3 regions of the Lacrimispora sp. genome follow, and region 2 is predicted to be linked to each of the others. Evidence: a T-box and tRNA genes for the amino acid it is inferred to sense, from the RefSeq annotation. Region 2 holds a T-box; the other regions hold tRNA genes.
The links. A T-box is a leader RNA that pairs with one kind of tRNA and senses whether it is charged. The one in region 2 lies ahead of thrS (threonine--tRNA ligase), so its partner is inferred to be a tRNA-Thr.
Positions count from the first base shown of each region.

Region 1: it encodes a tRNA-Thr, which carries the amino acid that the T-box ahead of thrS (threonine--tRNA ligase) is inferred to sense. The anticodon was not compared.
Region 3: it encodes a tRNA-Thr, which carries the amino acid that the T-box ahead of thrS (threonine--tRNA ligase) is inferred to sense. The anticodon was not compared.

Region 1 covers NZ_JBKVXF010000001.1:425,991-431,203, forward strand. Annotated here, with positions in the region: gene ACLTWA_RS02080 (iron-containing alcohol dehydrogenase family protein) at 1-497, opposite strand, end outside; partial or broken gene gudD (glucarate dehydratase) at 563-873, opposite strand; gene ACLTWA_RS02090 (LysR family transcriptional regulator) at 1,086-1,310, shown strand; gene ACLTWA_RS02095 (LysR family transcriptional regulator substrate-binding protein) at 1,285-2,019, shown strand; gene ACLTWA_RS02100 (hypothetical protein) at 2,172-2,474, shown strand; tRNA gene ACLTWA_RS02105 (tRNA-Thr) at 2,910-2,982, shown strand; gene ACLTWA_RS02110 (hypothetical protein) at 3,158-3,337, opposite strand; gene ACLTWA_RS02115 (class I SAM-dependent methyltransferase) at 3,717-4,472, opposite strand; gene ACLTWA_RS02120 (GntR family transcriptional regulator) at 4,702-5,076, shown strand; gene ACLTWA_RS02125 (ABC transporter ATP-binding protein) at 5,073-5,213, shown strand, end outside.
Region 2 covers NZ_JBKVXF010000002.1:878,386-883,598, forward strand. Annotated here, with positions in the region: gene ACLTWA_RS12370 (branched-chain amino acid aminotransferase) at 1-1,034, shown strand, start outside; gene ACLTWA_RS12375 (AEC family transporter) at 1,107-2,018, shown strand; T-box leader at 2,087-2,302, shown strand; gene thrS (threonine--tRNA ligase) at 2,519-4,480, shown strand; gene ACLTWA_RS12385 (DUF1540 domain-containing protein) at 4,601-4,915, shown strand.
Region 3 covers NZ_JBKVXF010000001.1:1,051,774-1,056,986, reverse strand. Annotated here, with positions in the region: gene ACLTWA_RS05150 (short-chain dehydrogenase) at 1-427, shown strand, start outside; gene ACLTWA_RS05145 (type IV pilus twitching motility protein PilT) at 424-1,491, shown strand; gene ACLTWA_RS05140 (L-lactate dehydrogenase) at 1,555-2,508, shown strand; tRNA gene ACLTWA_RS05135 (tRNA-Thr) at 2,642-2,714, shown strand; gene ACLTWA_RS05130 (transglycosylase domain-containing protein) at 2,794-5,213, shown strand, end outside.

The DNA of each region.
Region 1 (5,213 bases), on a different contig from region 2:
CACTTTGCGATAACCTCCATATCCACCAGCACCGCATCTATCTCATGCTCAAATCGCCAACAGTTTTTCTTCGCCCCCTCCGGCGTGTACATAACGCTCATAGTGGTAAATGCTGCACAGGTGGAAATCGAGGTAGGGATATTCACTGTTCCCAGATGCGCCGTCTCCGCAACAGCCTTGGAAAAATCCATAATTTTCCCACCACCAATGCCGACTACCTCATCACACCCTGCCTCCAGGCATTTTTTCGCATGTACTTTTGCTGCCTCATAGCTGCAGGCACCCTCGTAAATCTCCAGCATATAATCCAGCCCCGCCCGTTCAAATCCAGGCAACAGGCGTTCTTTCACCGCGGCAAATGCTCTGGAGCCCGCAATCACATATGCTTTTTTTCCAAACCTGCGTATTTCCTCCCCACACACCTCTAAAATTTCCTTGTCCTGGCGGTAGCGCCCCGCGCCAAACTTAATTGCACTGTCTAAAATGATTTTCTCCATACTGTTGCTCCTTTCCACTAACACACTGCCGTGCGGAGAAACAAACGGCTTCGTGTGACATCTTATTTACCCAGCAAATCCAGACACAAAACCTCAATTGCAGTAACCACATGGACATCTGTGCGCAAATCAAAGATCTGGTTTCCACGCACATCTTCTTCCCCTCTGGAATTCACATATTTCTTTACTTTCAGAAGCGTGCTCTTGTACTCATCAACCTGTGCGCCCTCCACAATCGGTATGCATTTCTTTAGGACTTTTGTGATTTTTCACCTCCCGGGACTTTCCCGACGCCAGTCTATCCGTTATCCGCATATAGGACAACCACATTTCTTATAAAGTACGGGGTATGTGCACCGCTCAAAGTCAACTCCATACAATCAGCGCCTGCCACAGGTTATACCTCCACCTTTGTGATATCTGATGACACAACTAAATTCTCCTTTCAATTTCATGGCATATTTTATATTTCTCTTGCCATTTTCTTGAATTTATTGTATAAAACATCTATAAGTAAGTAAAATTATTTGTCATTAGTTATTGACTAAGTAAAACTTATTTCACAATATCTTTCCGGGAGGATATTTCATGGATTTAAGACAGATAGAATATATCATTCAGATTGCAGACGAATGCTGCATTACGAAAGCTGCAGAAAAAATGTTTATTTCCCAGTCAGGAATGAATCAGCAGCTCCTGAAAATGGAGACAGAGCTTGGCACACCACTGTTCCACCGGTGCAAGAACCCCCTGCGCTTAACGGAGGCCGGCAAGGTGTATGTGGATTATGGACGGCAGATTTTACATTTTTAAAAAAGAGACTTACGATATTCTAAACGACATTGCGGACAGTAAAGCGGGCAGTCTTTCCATCGGGCTCACACCGGAACGCGGTATCAAAATGCTTACAAGCGTTTATCCTGATTTTCACAATCGATTACCCAAAATCGTCATAGAGCCTCAGGAAATTGGCGTACACAGGCAGCAATCTTTGATTTCCAAAGGATATTTAGATTTGGGCTTTGTCACGCTTAGCTATGATGATAAGACCGGAGACGAATATATACATATTTATTACGAAGATATTCTTCTTGCAGTTCCGCGCCGCCATCCGCTTGCAAAGAATGCAAACCCGCCGGATGCACCATTTGCAGTTGCTGATTTAAGGGATTTCAAAGATGAATACTTTGTTCTGATGTTTAAGAGTTCTACGATGTGTTCCATCATCGCCCCGCTGTTTGAAGAATCCGGTTTTATGCCTAAGCTACTTTTTGAAGCAAAAAGTAACTGGACCATGTGCAATATGGTAAAGAACAATATGGCATGCTCCCTCCTCACATTCAACTATGCACAGGAACAGAAAGAAGTGGCATACTTCTACCTGCCTCAGCGCCCTCGCTGGGAGCTCTGCGCCCCCTACAAAAAAGCTCATTATTTGACCAAGGCAATGCGCACGTTCATTGCACTTGCAATTGACCACTACCGAAATACCGCTTTGGAAATTGGGCAGCCAATCCTCTAGCTTTATCCTCAGTCATTTTATTCATGAGAATTAAATAGACCAAAACATAGAAACAGTATAGCTTTATGGTTAAAATACGCAAACCACGACTTTTCTTCCGCTATTTCATGCAAGGCTTCGATAAGGGGAATAATTTCAAGTAATTCACAGCAATGAGTAAAGTTAGTATCCGAATGCATATGAGAAATATAACATTATTAATGAAAGCACTGGAACAATACGAAATCATAAAACGTCTGTCTGAGGAACATATTTCCAAGGGCTATGCCGCCATCAAGATTGGCTGTACCAAACGGCTCATCAACCGTCTCTTAAATATACCGAAGAAGAAAAGGCTGACTTTGATCATGGCAATACCGTACGCAAAACCCCTTTATTCCCTTTCCAATCAGCAAAAGGCTAATATCGTTAGTATTTATAATAATAAGTACGTTCTATATATTCATGAGGAATAAGTATACCACGTAATAGATCGAGTGGGGCGTAATCACGTGTAGTATGTTAAGACATTATCATAAATCAGACATAGAATTTAAGTTTTCCAGAAATGAAAAAGTAAATTCCGCTCTTTTAACCCATACTGAAATTTAGTATTGCACAAGTGGAATCTAATCTTTCATATAAAAAAAGCTATCCATTTCTGGCTTGAACAGCCTGTACCGAAAGCCAGATTACCTGTCAAGGGCTTGCCATTAGGGGCTTTGCCCCCTTGACAGATATATCTGGTCTTACGGTATCATTTCACGCAGACAGAAAGAATATGATACATGACAGTGGAATTTACTTTTTCAAGTCAGCGAATTTAAGTTTTTTTCATGAAAGGGTTGATTTTTCATAAATTAGTTGTTATAATATCAAAGGTTTGGCTGTCATGCCAAAAAAACCGGATTGCTTCCGTAGCGCAGTTGGTAGCGCAACGCATTCGTAATGCGTGGGTCGGGGGTTCGAGTCCCCCCGGGAGCTTATTAAAAACCTCGTATTTACGGGGTTTTTCTTATTTTAAAACAAACTTTTTTGCTCATTCCCAGGCAATTACTTCCCCCCTCTCCCATATACCACTTATCTGCAGTCCTATAATTGGATTTCATAAAAAAAGGGAGTTGAATTTGAATTTTCAACTTCCTTATAATATACAAATCTAAACCAAAAACTTTAATACCAATGATAATAATACAATTACAGCCCCGATAATTGTAACCGTTCTGTAAATCTTCACAGAATCCAAATCATCTCTTTCCTTTCTCCAATAAAAGATTCCTGCTCCCAGCATTCCTGCTCCTGCAAGAATAAACAGTATAAATAGCACCCACTCTTTCATTTTTTCCTCCTGCTCTATGATAAAAATAAACCTTTCCCATTGAAGCATAACTATATATCATTGCACTGATTTACATGGTGACACATATAAAATTCATTTATGTACCATTAGCCGCAACATATATTTATACCTATGGGGGTATAGGTGTATTATACCCATACAGGTATAAGTTGTCAATATTTTACCATAATTTTTAATGATTCGTTCAGGCACTCTTTGATTTGGTTATCCGTTTTTATGGAATGAAATAGAAACCATTTTCATTTTTCAGTTATTTGACTCTGATTGATTCGATGTTGTATTGCAGCAAGCAGTATTCCATTGCATAAACCGGACTTTTTCATTTTCGACGGCTTTCATTTCTATCCCTTTTATAGAATCAAGGCTTTTTTGCTAAGTACAGGGCAATCGTATCATTAAGTACAATTTTATTTCCCGCGTTTACAACCGCTTGATAAATCCCATGATAAAAACTTGATTTATATGGCTCCTTTAACGTAATATGTTCCACCTGCGTGCCCGCCAGATAATCCACATACTCTTTGGCGGTATATACCCGTGTTGTTTTCCATTCACGGTAACTGTAATCAGTAAAACCGTAATTGACAACATTGCCGTAGTCCAGTTTGCATGTATATTTTGTATCAACATGAAAGTGTTCGTCATATACCTTCTGTATTTCTTCAAATAATGCAAGGTTCGATGTCTTTTCATCTGTATATGTCATAAACATCGCCAATGTCCCACCACTTTTAAGAAGATCATATACCTTTGGAAAACAGATGGCTTCCGGTATCCATTGGATCGTAGCCGCAGAAAAAACCAAATCAAATCTCTGAGTCCCAAAGTCATAAATTTCAAAATCACCGTTTACAATATGAAAATTATTATATGAGCCAAATTTATTTTTCGTAAATTCCACAAAATTTTCACCCAGCTCGATTGCCAGATAATTGCAGCCGGTTTTTAAAAACGGTTCCGTAGCCTGCCCCGTTCCGGGACCAATTTCAAGTGCCGATTTCATCCGGTCAATTTTTGTATAATCAATCAAAAACTCAAAAAGTTCCTTGCAGTAGCGTGGCCTCCATTGATCAAACGCTTCTGGAATTGCATCAAATGTCTTTCTAAAATCCATTAGTACCTCCATAAAAAAAGAATTATTATTTGTATAAAAAATATAATACATTACTATAAGAATACGACAAATACTATGAACTATCAATATTTTGTTTCCATGGGAAGGAAAATGTGAAAAATCAAGTATGTCTCACACTTTATATTTTCATTACCTATTGACAAGTTGAAACACATACTGTATTATTGTATTAAATCACTAATACAATAATATAAAAGGAGGCTGCATCATGAACTGGAAATTGACAGAAGACCGACCAATCTGGATACAACTCGTCGACCAACTCACCATGCTTATCGTATCCGGCTTATATGCGTCCGGAGCAGCTATACCAGCAGTGCGAACACTAGCCGCCGAGGCGGGCGTCAACCCCAATACCATGCAGCGAGCGCTGGCTGAACTGGAAAACAGAGGACTTGTGGAAACCCACCGCACAACAGGCCGTATCGTCACAGAAGATCTGGCACTGATACAAAGTGTTCGTAAAGATTTTGCATATCAGCGCATGAGTGAATTTTTTGCATCTATGCATGCTCTTGGCTACACAGATGAACAAACACGTGAGCTGCTCGCAGCTTGGGAAAATAAGGAGGAAACAGAATGAATCAGGAACTAATTAACGTGCAGGGGCTGACCAAGACCTATGGAACAAAGCCGGCACTGGATCATATGGATTTAACCGTTGGCCGAGGCCGCATTGTCGGTCTTCTGGGGCCTAATGGATCTGGTAAAACTACATTT
Region 2 (5,213 bases):
AGGAAAAACCAGGCAAAGACAATCCTTTGACATTTGGTACCATATTTACGGACCATATGTTTGAGATGGACTACGAAGAAGGAAAAGGCTGGTATGATCCGAGAATCGTGCCTTATCATAAGCTGGAGCTGGACCCGTCTTCCATGGTGTTCCATTACGGTCAGGAAATGTTTGAAGGTTTAAAGGCTTATAAAACGGAAGATGGAAGGATTTTGCTGTTCCGTCCGGATAAGAACATCGAGCGTGCCAACCGCAGCAACAGCCGCCTTTGTATTCCTGAGATTCCGGAAGATCTGTTTTTAGAGGCGTTAAAGGAAGTTGTAAAGGCAGACCAGGACTGGATTCCTACAAGACCGGGTACTTCTCTTTATATCAGGCCTTTTGTTATTGCTACGGACCCGTTCCTTGGAGTAAGACCCTCTCATACTTATAAGTTCATGATCATTTTGTCACCGGTAGGTGCCTATTATGCCAGCGGTCTTGATCCTGTTAAGATATGGATCGAAGATGAGTATGTAAGAGCTGTCAAGGGGGGAATCGGTGAAGCAAAGACCGGAGGAAATTATGTGGCTTCCCTGGCATCCCAGGTAAAAGCCCATGAGGAAGGATATTCTCAGGTGCTGTGGCTTGACGGAGTTTACCGCAAGTATATTGAAGAAGTCGGAGCCATGAACATTTTCTTTAAAATCAACGGTGTAGTGATCACGCCTGAATTAAACGGAAGCATTCTTCCTGGAGTTACAAGGAATTCTGTAATTGCTCTTTGCAAAGAATGGGGGATTCCGGTAGAAGAACGGCAGGTATCCGTAGATGAAGTGGTTGAAGCAGCGAAGAACGGTACGATGGAAGAATGCTTCGGAACTGGTACGGCAGCCGTTATTTCACCGGTAGGAGAACTTCGTTTTGAAGAGGAGCGGATGGCCATTGGCGGTGGAAAAATCGGAGAACTGACACAGAAGCTCTATGATACCATCACAGGCATTCAGCTTGGAAAGATAAACGGTCCAAAGGGCTGGAGTGTAGAAGTAAAATAACTCTTTCGATTACCCGGTGGGGCTTTTGCACCACCGGATTTTTTTGGAAATATAAGAAAAAGGATGTTAGGTATGGCGGCGGTTATTACGAAAGCGGTTGCATTTGTTGCAATCATTATCATAGGTTATTCCCTCAAACGGATCGGTTTTTTTGAACCGAAGGATTTTTATCTGATCTCCAGAATTGTAATTAAGATTACACTTCCGGCAGCCATTATATCTAATTTCAGCAAGATCACCATGGAAAACTCTCTTTTGTTTGTATGCCTGATTGGGATTTTGTGTAATTTATTAACGATTGCAGCTGGATATTTGATGAATTTAAGAAAATCAAAAGTAGACAAGTCCTTTGCCATGCTCAATATGTCAGGGTATAATATCGGGAATTTTACCATGCCCTTTGTGCAGAGCTTTTTAAGTCCGGCAGGCTTTGCAGTTACCAGTCTTTTTGATGCAGGGAATTCTGTAATGTGTACGGGAATGACTTACACCCTGGCAGGAATGGTATTGGGGGAAAATGGAAAGCCCTCCATAGGAAAGATGATAAAAAAGCTGTTTTCTTCTGTACCGTTTGATACCTATGTCATTATGACCATATTGAGCATATTAAATATTAAGCTGCCTGCCGTAATCATCAGCCTTTCTGATACTGCCGGAGGAGCCAATGCATTCCTGGCTCTTTTTATGTTGGGTATTGGTTTTGAGATTCGTATGGAAAAAGAAAAGATGGCTCAGATCATCAGGCTTCTGGGAGCCAGATATCTTATTGCAATTTTAGTATCCGTATTCTTTTATCTGCTGGCTCCCTTTGACTTGGAAATCCGCAGGGCTTTAGCCATAGTAAGCCTTGGACCGATTTCCTCGGTAGCTCCTGCATTTACCGGAGCCTTAAAAGGGGATGTGGGAATGGCCAGCGCCATCAATTCACTGTCCATAGTCATAAGCATTGTGACGATTACAGCAGCACTGATCATTCTTTTATAAGAAAAATATTTTCATGATGCTTGACAAAATGTTTTACCATGCTATAATTTAGATAGAAAGCATAATATGAAAACGCATTGACAAGAATAGTATCATAATAGGAAAGTCCAGAGAGAGACACGTTTGGTGAAAGTGTTTTACCGGAATATTATGAGAAGACCATCTTGGAGCGTCCCTTAATCGGGAACGGTGATTCCGTTATCATCAAATGAAGTGGTCTGAACATTTTTTGTTCACTCAAGCTGGGGTGGAACCGCGATTAATTATGATTAATCGTCCCTTTCTGTATGGAAACATATGGAAAGGGGCTTTTTTTGTTTGATAGGAAAGTTATAGGAATGCTCCTGTAGAATTAAAGTATTTCCTGCAGGAAGCACAAGACGCTTAAGGGAAAGCTGTCGCTAAAGTGACAGTGCATCAACAACAGAGTCTGACCAGTCAGGCCCTGACATGTTTGGAAATAGAATATATCACAACAAAATAAAGGAGATTGATGGTAAATGAAAATTACATTAAAAGACGGTTCAGTCAAAGAATATGAACATGCTTTATCAGTAATCGAAATCGCTTCTGATATAAGCGAGGGCCTGGCAAGGAATGCCTGTGCAGGTGAAATAGATGGAAAGGTAGTTGATTTAAGAACAATCGTTGATGCCGACTGCAATTTAAGCATATTAACAGTGAGCGATCCGGCAGGACTTTCTGCTTACCGTCATACCGCCAGCCATATACTGGCGCAGGCAGTAAAGAGACTTTACCCGGAAGCAAAACTTGCCATAGGACCTTCCATTGATAATGGTTTTTATTATGATTTTGATATTCCCTCTTTTTCAAGAGAGGATCTTGATAAAATTGAAGCAGAGATGAAAAAGGTCATAAAAGAAGGAGAGAAGATCGAACGTTTTACTCTTCCAAGAGAAGAAGCCATCAAGTTCATGGAAGAAAAGGGCGAGCCATATAAAGTAGAACTGATTCAGGATCTTCCGGAAGGTGAAGAGATCTCTTTCTACCGCCAGGGGGATTTCACAGATTTATGTGCAGGACCTCATCTGATGAGCACAAAGTCCATTAAGGCATTTAAGCTTATTTCTTCTTCCGGTGCTTACTGGAGAGGCAGTGAGAAAAATGCAATGCTGACACGTGTATATGGAACTGCCTTTGCAAAGAAAGAAGAATTAAACGAATATCTGGAATATCTGGCAAACATTAAAAACCGTGACCACAACAAACTGGGACGTGATCTTGAACTTTTTGCAACGGTTGATGTGATCGGCCAGGGACTTCCTCTTCTGATGCCCAAGGGAGCCAAGATCATTCAGACCTTACAGAGATGGATTGAAGATGAAGAGGAAAAGAGAGGCTATATGAGAACAAAAACTCCTCTTATGGCTAAAAAAGACTTATACGTCATTTCCGATCACTGGGATCATTATAAGGAAGGAATGTTCGTTTTAGGAGATGAGGAAAAGGATGATGAGGTGTTTGCCCTTCGTCCCATGACCTGTCCGTTCCAGTATTATGTATACAAACAAAGCCAGAAGTCCTATCGTGACCTGCCATGCAGATACGGCGAGACCTCTACCTTATTCCGCAATGAGGACTCCGGCGAAATGCACGGCCTTACCCGTGTCCGCCAGTTTACCATTTCCGAAGGTCATCTCGTTGTCCGGCCGGATCAGATTGAAGAAGAATTCAAAGGCTGTGTGGATTTGGCGAAATACTGTCTGACCACTCTGGGACTGGAAGGCGATGTAACCTATCAGATGTCCAAATGGGATCCGGATAATGCCAGTCATTATATGGGAAATGCTGAGATGTGGGATGAGGTTCAGGATATGATGCGTAAGATTCTTGATCATATCGGAATCAAGTATACAGAAGCGGTAGGAGAAGCAGCATTCTACGGTCCAAAGCTTGATATTCAGGCTAAGAATGTCTACGGTAAGGAAGATACCATGATTACGATTCAGCTTGATATGTTCCTTGCAGAGCGTTTTGATATGAGTTTCGTAGATAAAGACGGAACAAAAAAACGTCCTTATATCATTCACAGAACTTCCATCGGCTGCTACGAAAGAACTCTTGCATGGCTGATTGAAAAATATGAGGCTGCATTCCCAACCTGGCTATGCCCGGAGCAGGTGCGCGTACTTCCGATTTCCGAGAAGTATCATGAGTATGCTCAGAAAGTCGTTTCGCAGTTAAAAGACAACGGCATTCAGGCTACTGTGGATGAACGTGCAGAAAAAATCGGTTATAAGATCCGTGAAGCCCGTCTGGAAAAACTCCCATATATGCTGGTGGTTGGCCAGAAGGAGGAGGAAGAAGGCGTAGTATCTGTCCGCAGCCGTTTTAATGGCGATGAAGGTCAGCGCCCGTTAAAAGACTTTATTGATGATATCTGCCGTGAAATCCGTACAAAGGAAATCAAAAAGGTTCATGTAACAGAAGAAAAAAAATAAAATTGTCATAACAGCTTTGAAGCAGGGAAGGATCGTATTCGTGAGAATATTTTCCTTCCCTGTTGTGCATACTACCTTCTGAAATAAAATCTCAATAAGAATGCCAGGAGGAAACGTGTCATGACAAAATTAGATTGCAATGTAACAAATTGTCTCCACAATTCTGATAATTATTGCTGTAAATCAGCCATTATCGTAGAAGGTTCTCAGGCAAAGGACAGCTACGATACCTGTTGCGGCAGCTTTGATGAAAACCGGGATGGTTCTTTCCACAATTTATTTAAAACTCCGGAAAGCCGTTTGGAGGTGGATTGCGAAGCAGTAAATTGTGTTTACAATGAAGGCCGCCACTGTTCCGCAGAGCATATTGGAATAGCCGGAGATGGAGCACAGAAAGCGGAACATACCGAATGTGCTACGTTTAAGACCAGATAGGAATAGAAAAAGATGCGTCAGGAAAGCAGCTGGCGTATCTTTCTCTTTTTATGCAAATGTTTAAGAGGAATACAAAAGTTTACGATATGAAATCCGTGATTTCATTCAAATTACAGTAGAATTGCAGCGCTATATATGATATAATTATTATAAGATATTATTTATGTCGGTAAACCACAAAAAGATGTTGACAGATAAACAAACTTGTAGTATTATATTCTAAGTTGTGGAAACAACAGACAGGAAAGTAGGTATCCGCCTCACCATGGCACGAGCAAGTGTCCCTGGTTCATAGCCT
Region 3 (5,213 bases), on a different contig from region 2:
TGTCATGTGTCTCGTAACATTTGGAATGCTGTCTTTAAGCACAGCAAAAAGTGAACACAATCTGGCAGTACGTAACGCCTCTGCCATAACCGAATATTACCGGGCGGATGGGGAAGGGGAAGCCTTCTATCAGATGGTTTTAAATAAAGTAAAATCGGTAAAAGAAAAAGGCCGGGGGCAAACAGAATATGAAGATCTGCTGGCACAGGAACTTGGGGATTATTACCACAAAGAAGAGAAAACAGTAATCACCCAGATTCCGATGGAACGTTCCCAGGCCCTTTTCATTGAACTGGTCCCTGACTTTGGGGAGAATGGAAAAGTTCGGATTTCCAAATGGAATGTGGTTCCGTCTGAGGATTATGAGGTTGATAATTCCATGGACGTATGGGGTGGAGAATCAAAGAGGCAGGAGACAGGAAAATGAAGGTAGAGGAGTTATTAAGCGCTGCTGTGGCTCAGAATGCATCGGATATCTTTCTGGTGCCGGGCATGCCTTTTTCATATAAAATCGGAAGCAGAATTGTTAATCAGAATGAAGAAAAGCTGTTTCCTGCACAGATGGAAAAGCTGATTGAAGGAATATATGAACTGGCGGGAAAAAGAAGTATGGATAAGGTAAGGGAACACGGTGACGATGATTTTTCTTTTGCCCTTTCCGGGATATCCAGATTCCGTTCCAGCGTTTTCCGCCAGAGAGGTTCCCTGGCGGCTGTGATACGGGTAGTTACCTTTGATCTGCCGGATTACAAAGCACTGAACATTCCTGAAACCGTTATGGGAATATCAAAATTGACAAAGGGGTTTGTTCTGGTGACAGGTCCTGCGGGAAGCGGAAAGACAACTACCCTTGCCTGTATCATTGATAAGATAAACAATACCAGGAATGCTCATGTAATTACCTTAGAGGATCCCCTGGAGTACCTTCACCGTCATAAACAGAGCGTGGTAACCCAAAGGGAGATCACTACGGATACGGACAGTTATGTAACTGGACTGCGGGCGGCTTTAAGACAGGCTCCCGATGTAATCCTGGTGGGAGAGATGAGAGATTACGAGACCATCCGCATCGCCATGACGGCTGCGGAAACCGGTCATCTGGTGATTTCCACCCTTCACACGGTAGGGGCGGCCAATACCATTGACCGGATCATCGATACGTTTCCTCCGAATCAGCAGCAGCAGATCCGGATGCAGCTTTCCATGGTGGTTCAGGCAGTGGTCTCCCAGCAATTGATTCCCACAGTCGATGGGAACGTGGAACCGGCCTTTGAAATCATGTTTTTCAACAATGCCATACGGAATATGATTCGTGAATCAAAGACCCATCAGATCGATTCTGTCATAGCTACCGGGCAGGCAGAAGGTATGGTTTCCATGGACTCAAGCCTTTTGCATCTGTACAAGGAAGGAAAGATCACCAGGGAAAGCGCTGTAATATACAGCAGTAACAGTGAATTGATGGCAAAAAAAATCGACCGGGGAATATAGAAGTGTATAGTTTCCATGATGCATGATAAAATAACTATAACAATAACAGGAGCGTGATTGATGATGAGAACAGATAAAAGAAAAGTCGCATTGGTGGGCACAGGTATGGTGGGAATGAGCTATGCGTATTCCATGTTGAATCAGGGCGTTTGTGATGAACTTGTTCTGATTGATATTAACCGGAAAAGAGCAGAGGGGGAGGCCATGGATTTAAATCACGGATTGGCTTTCTCCGGATCCCACATGAAGATATATGCCGGGGAGTACAAAGACTGTACCGATGCGGATATTGTTGTGATCTGTGCCGGTGTGGCTCAAAAGCCTGGAGAAACAAGGCTTGATCTGTTAAAACGCAATGCGTCCGTATTCCGTTCCATTATTCAGCCCGTAACAGAGTCAGGATTTAATGGATTGTTCCTTGTGGCAACCAATCCGGTGGATATTATGACAAGAATTACCTACGAAATATCCGGTTTTAATCCAAAACGGGTGATTGGAAGCGGTACCACTTTGGACACTGCAAGGCTTCGTTATCTTCTTGGAGAATCCTTACGGGTGGATCCGAGAAATGTTCATGCCTACGTGATTGGAGAACATGGGGACAGCGAGTTTGTTCCCTGGAGTCAGGCGATGATTGCAACAAAGCCAATTCTGTCACTTTGCGGAACCGGCGGGGAGGAAGATATGGTAAGCCGTCAGGAATTAAAGCGAATCGAAGAAGAGGTGCGTACTGCGGCGTACAAGATTATAGAAGCCAAGCAGGCTACTTATTATGGAATCGGTATGTCTCTTACCAGAATAACAAGAGCTATATTCGGAGATGAGAACAGCGTCTTTACTGTTTCGGCCATGCTAAAGGGAGAGTATGGACAGACCGGTGTATATGCCGGTGTTCCCTGCATTATAAATAAGAACGGAATTCAGCGTGTTCTGCCTTTATCTTTGACGGAAGAAGAGATGGAACGGTTTAACAGTTCCTGCAATACTCTGAATGAAAGCTTTAAGGGTATTTTGTAAAGGAATGCTTTTCCCATGCAGAGTTTGAAGTTTTTGCAATTGTGTACATTTTAGTAAATAATTGAAAATAATGTTGACAAACAGATTTTCCCATGCTATGATATACGAGGTTCAAGCGAGGAACCATTCATAAGCTGATGTGGCACAGATGGTAGCGCACCTCATTGGTAGTGAGGAGGTCACGGGTCCGATTCCCGTCATCAGCTCTGAAAACAAACGGGAAGTCTTAGATAAGAGACTTCCCGTTTTTGTCATATACAAATTATAAGAAGGAGGCACATCGAAATGGAGAAACGAAAAAAAAAGAAGAAAAGTATGTGGTCTGTATTTTTTAAGCCCATAAAAATTATTCTTTTTATGTTTCTGGCGGTTATGGTTTTAGGGTGCCTGGCCGGCGGTGCCGTATTTTTAAAATATCAGGATGAAATCCTGGCCTGTAAAGAAAAGGCCGATTCCATTATGAGTAAGACAAGCAAGACAGACTTTTCACAGCCAACGGACACAAGAATCTATGATTCTTCCGGAACTCTGATCGGAACCATCAATTCCGGCCATTATGAGTATGTTCCCATCTCAGAAATCAGTGAAAATCTTCAGAAAGCTTATGTAGCTCAGGAAGACAAGAGATTTTATAAACATCATGGGATTGATTATCTTGGTCTTCTTCGGGCAGGGCTGGTGTATGTAAAGAATAAAGGCACCATAACTCAGGGAGGCAGTACGATTACCCAGCAGGTAATTAAGAATACCTATTTAACCCAGGAACGGACCTTTCAGAGAAAACTGACCGAGTTTTTTGCGGCTCCCCAGATGGAGAAGAAGTATTCAAAGTCAGAAATACTTGAATTTTACTGTAACACCAACTTTTACGCCAATCGCTGTTACGGCGTATCGGAAGCCAGCCGGTATTATTTTGACAAAGAAGCTAAGGATCTAACCATATGGGAAGCGGCGACTCTGGCAGGTATCAGCAACAATCCTTCCAGGTATGATCCTGTGGCCCATCCGGAGACATCTCAGAAAAAGCGGGATCAGATCATTAACAATATGGCTGCCAACAAGCTGATTACGGAAGAAGAAAGAGATTATGCAAAGGCACAGCCCTTGACCGTTGCAAAAATTTATGAGCCTGGGACCAAAGAAAACTATCAGACCAGTTATGCCATTCATGCTGCCACGTTAGAGCTGATGAAGAACGATGGTTTTGTGTTTAAATATGTGTTTAACAATAAGGCTGCGTATGATAGCTACAAAGAGCAGTATCAGGAGGCTTACCAGTCTAAAAGCGATTTGATAAGAAGCGGCGGATTTGAAATACATACGAGCCTTGATACGAACATACAGAATGCCCTGCAGAGCACCATTGATGAGCGTTTGAAAAAGTTCAAAGAGGTTCAGGAAAATGGAAAATTTGCCTTGCAGGGAGCGGCTGTCTGCATCGATAACCGGACCGGTTATGTGGTCGCCATTGTAGGAGGCCGTGGAACTGACGATGAGTATAACCGAGGATTTTTAAGCAAACGGCAGCCTGGTTCCACCATTAAGCCTCTGATTGATTATGCACCGGCCTTTGAGACAGGATTTTATTATCCCTCCAGACTGGTAAATGACCATTTGTTTGATAAAGGCCCCAAAAACAGTGGTGGAAAATATTATGGTCCTGTCTCCGTCAGAGAGGCATTAAACCGAAGCTTAAATACCGTCGCCTGGCAGGTGCTTGCAGATATCGGTGTGGATAAAGGAATCGGATATCTGGGGAAAATGCACTTTACCGGCTTAAGCTACATGGACAATGGAAATATCAGTATGAGCATCGGAGGCTTCACAGAAGGGGCCCGCGTGATCGATATGGCAAAGGGGTATTCGGTTTTGGCAAATAAGGGGTTATACAGCAGCAGATCCTGTATTACCAGTATTAAAAGCCAGTATGATGGAGAGATATATAACGAGAGTCCGGCTGATGAGAGAATCTTTACCGAAGATACGGCTTATATGATTACCGATGTATTAAAAGGAACCCTTGATAAGCCTTACGGAACAGGCTACGGCCTTGGCCTTACCGTTCCTGCCGCAGGTAAGACCGGTACGACCAACAGCAATAAGGATACCTGGTTCTGCGGATATACCAGATATTATACAACCGCCATCTGGGTAGGTTATGATACGCCGAAAGCAATGCCCGGCGTATATGGAAAGACCTATTCCGGAAGGATCTGGCATGATTTTATGGCAGGAATCAATAAAGACCTTCCGGCCTTAGACTGGGATATGCCGTCTACGGTCTATGTCTCCAATGTGGATTCCAGGGGGGAAAAGACTGCCAAGGAAACAGGAACCAAAGATTTGTTCTCCTCGATAGCAGAAGCTGCGGCAAAAGCGGATGCCACCAAATGGAAGGAAGAGGAGGAAAGGAAAAAGCTGGAGTCCCAGTCCCAGAAAAACCTGGAGAATTCCCTGGCCGCCCAGCAGGCATTGGAACAGGCAGCAGCAGCTCTCCAGTCTCTTATTGGAGAGATGAAAGGTCTGGAATACCAGGACAGCACAGCGGAAGAAAAGGTAAACACCGCCCAGTCACTGCTTGCCCAGCTAACCGGTACTCCCTATTATGACAGCTTGAAGCCTCAGCTCGATGAGGCCATCAGCTACGTTTCTTCCCTTCCAAAGAAAGAGGATTCTACCAAGCCTCAGGAGATCGGTCCCGGAAT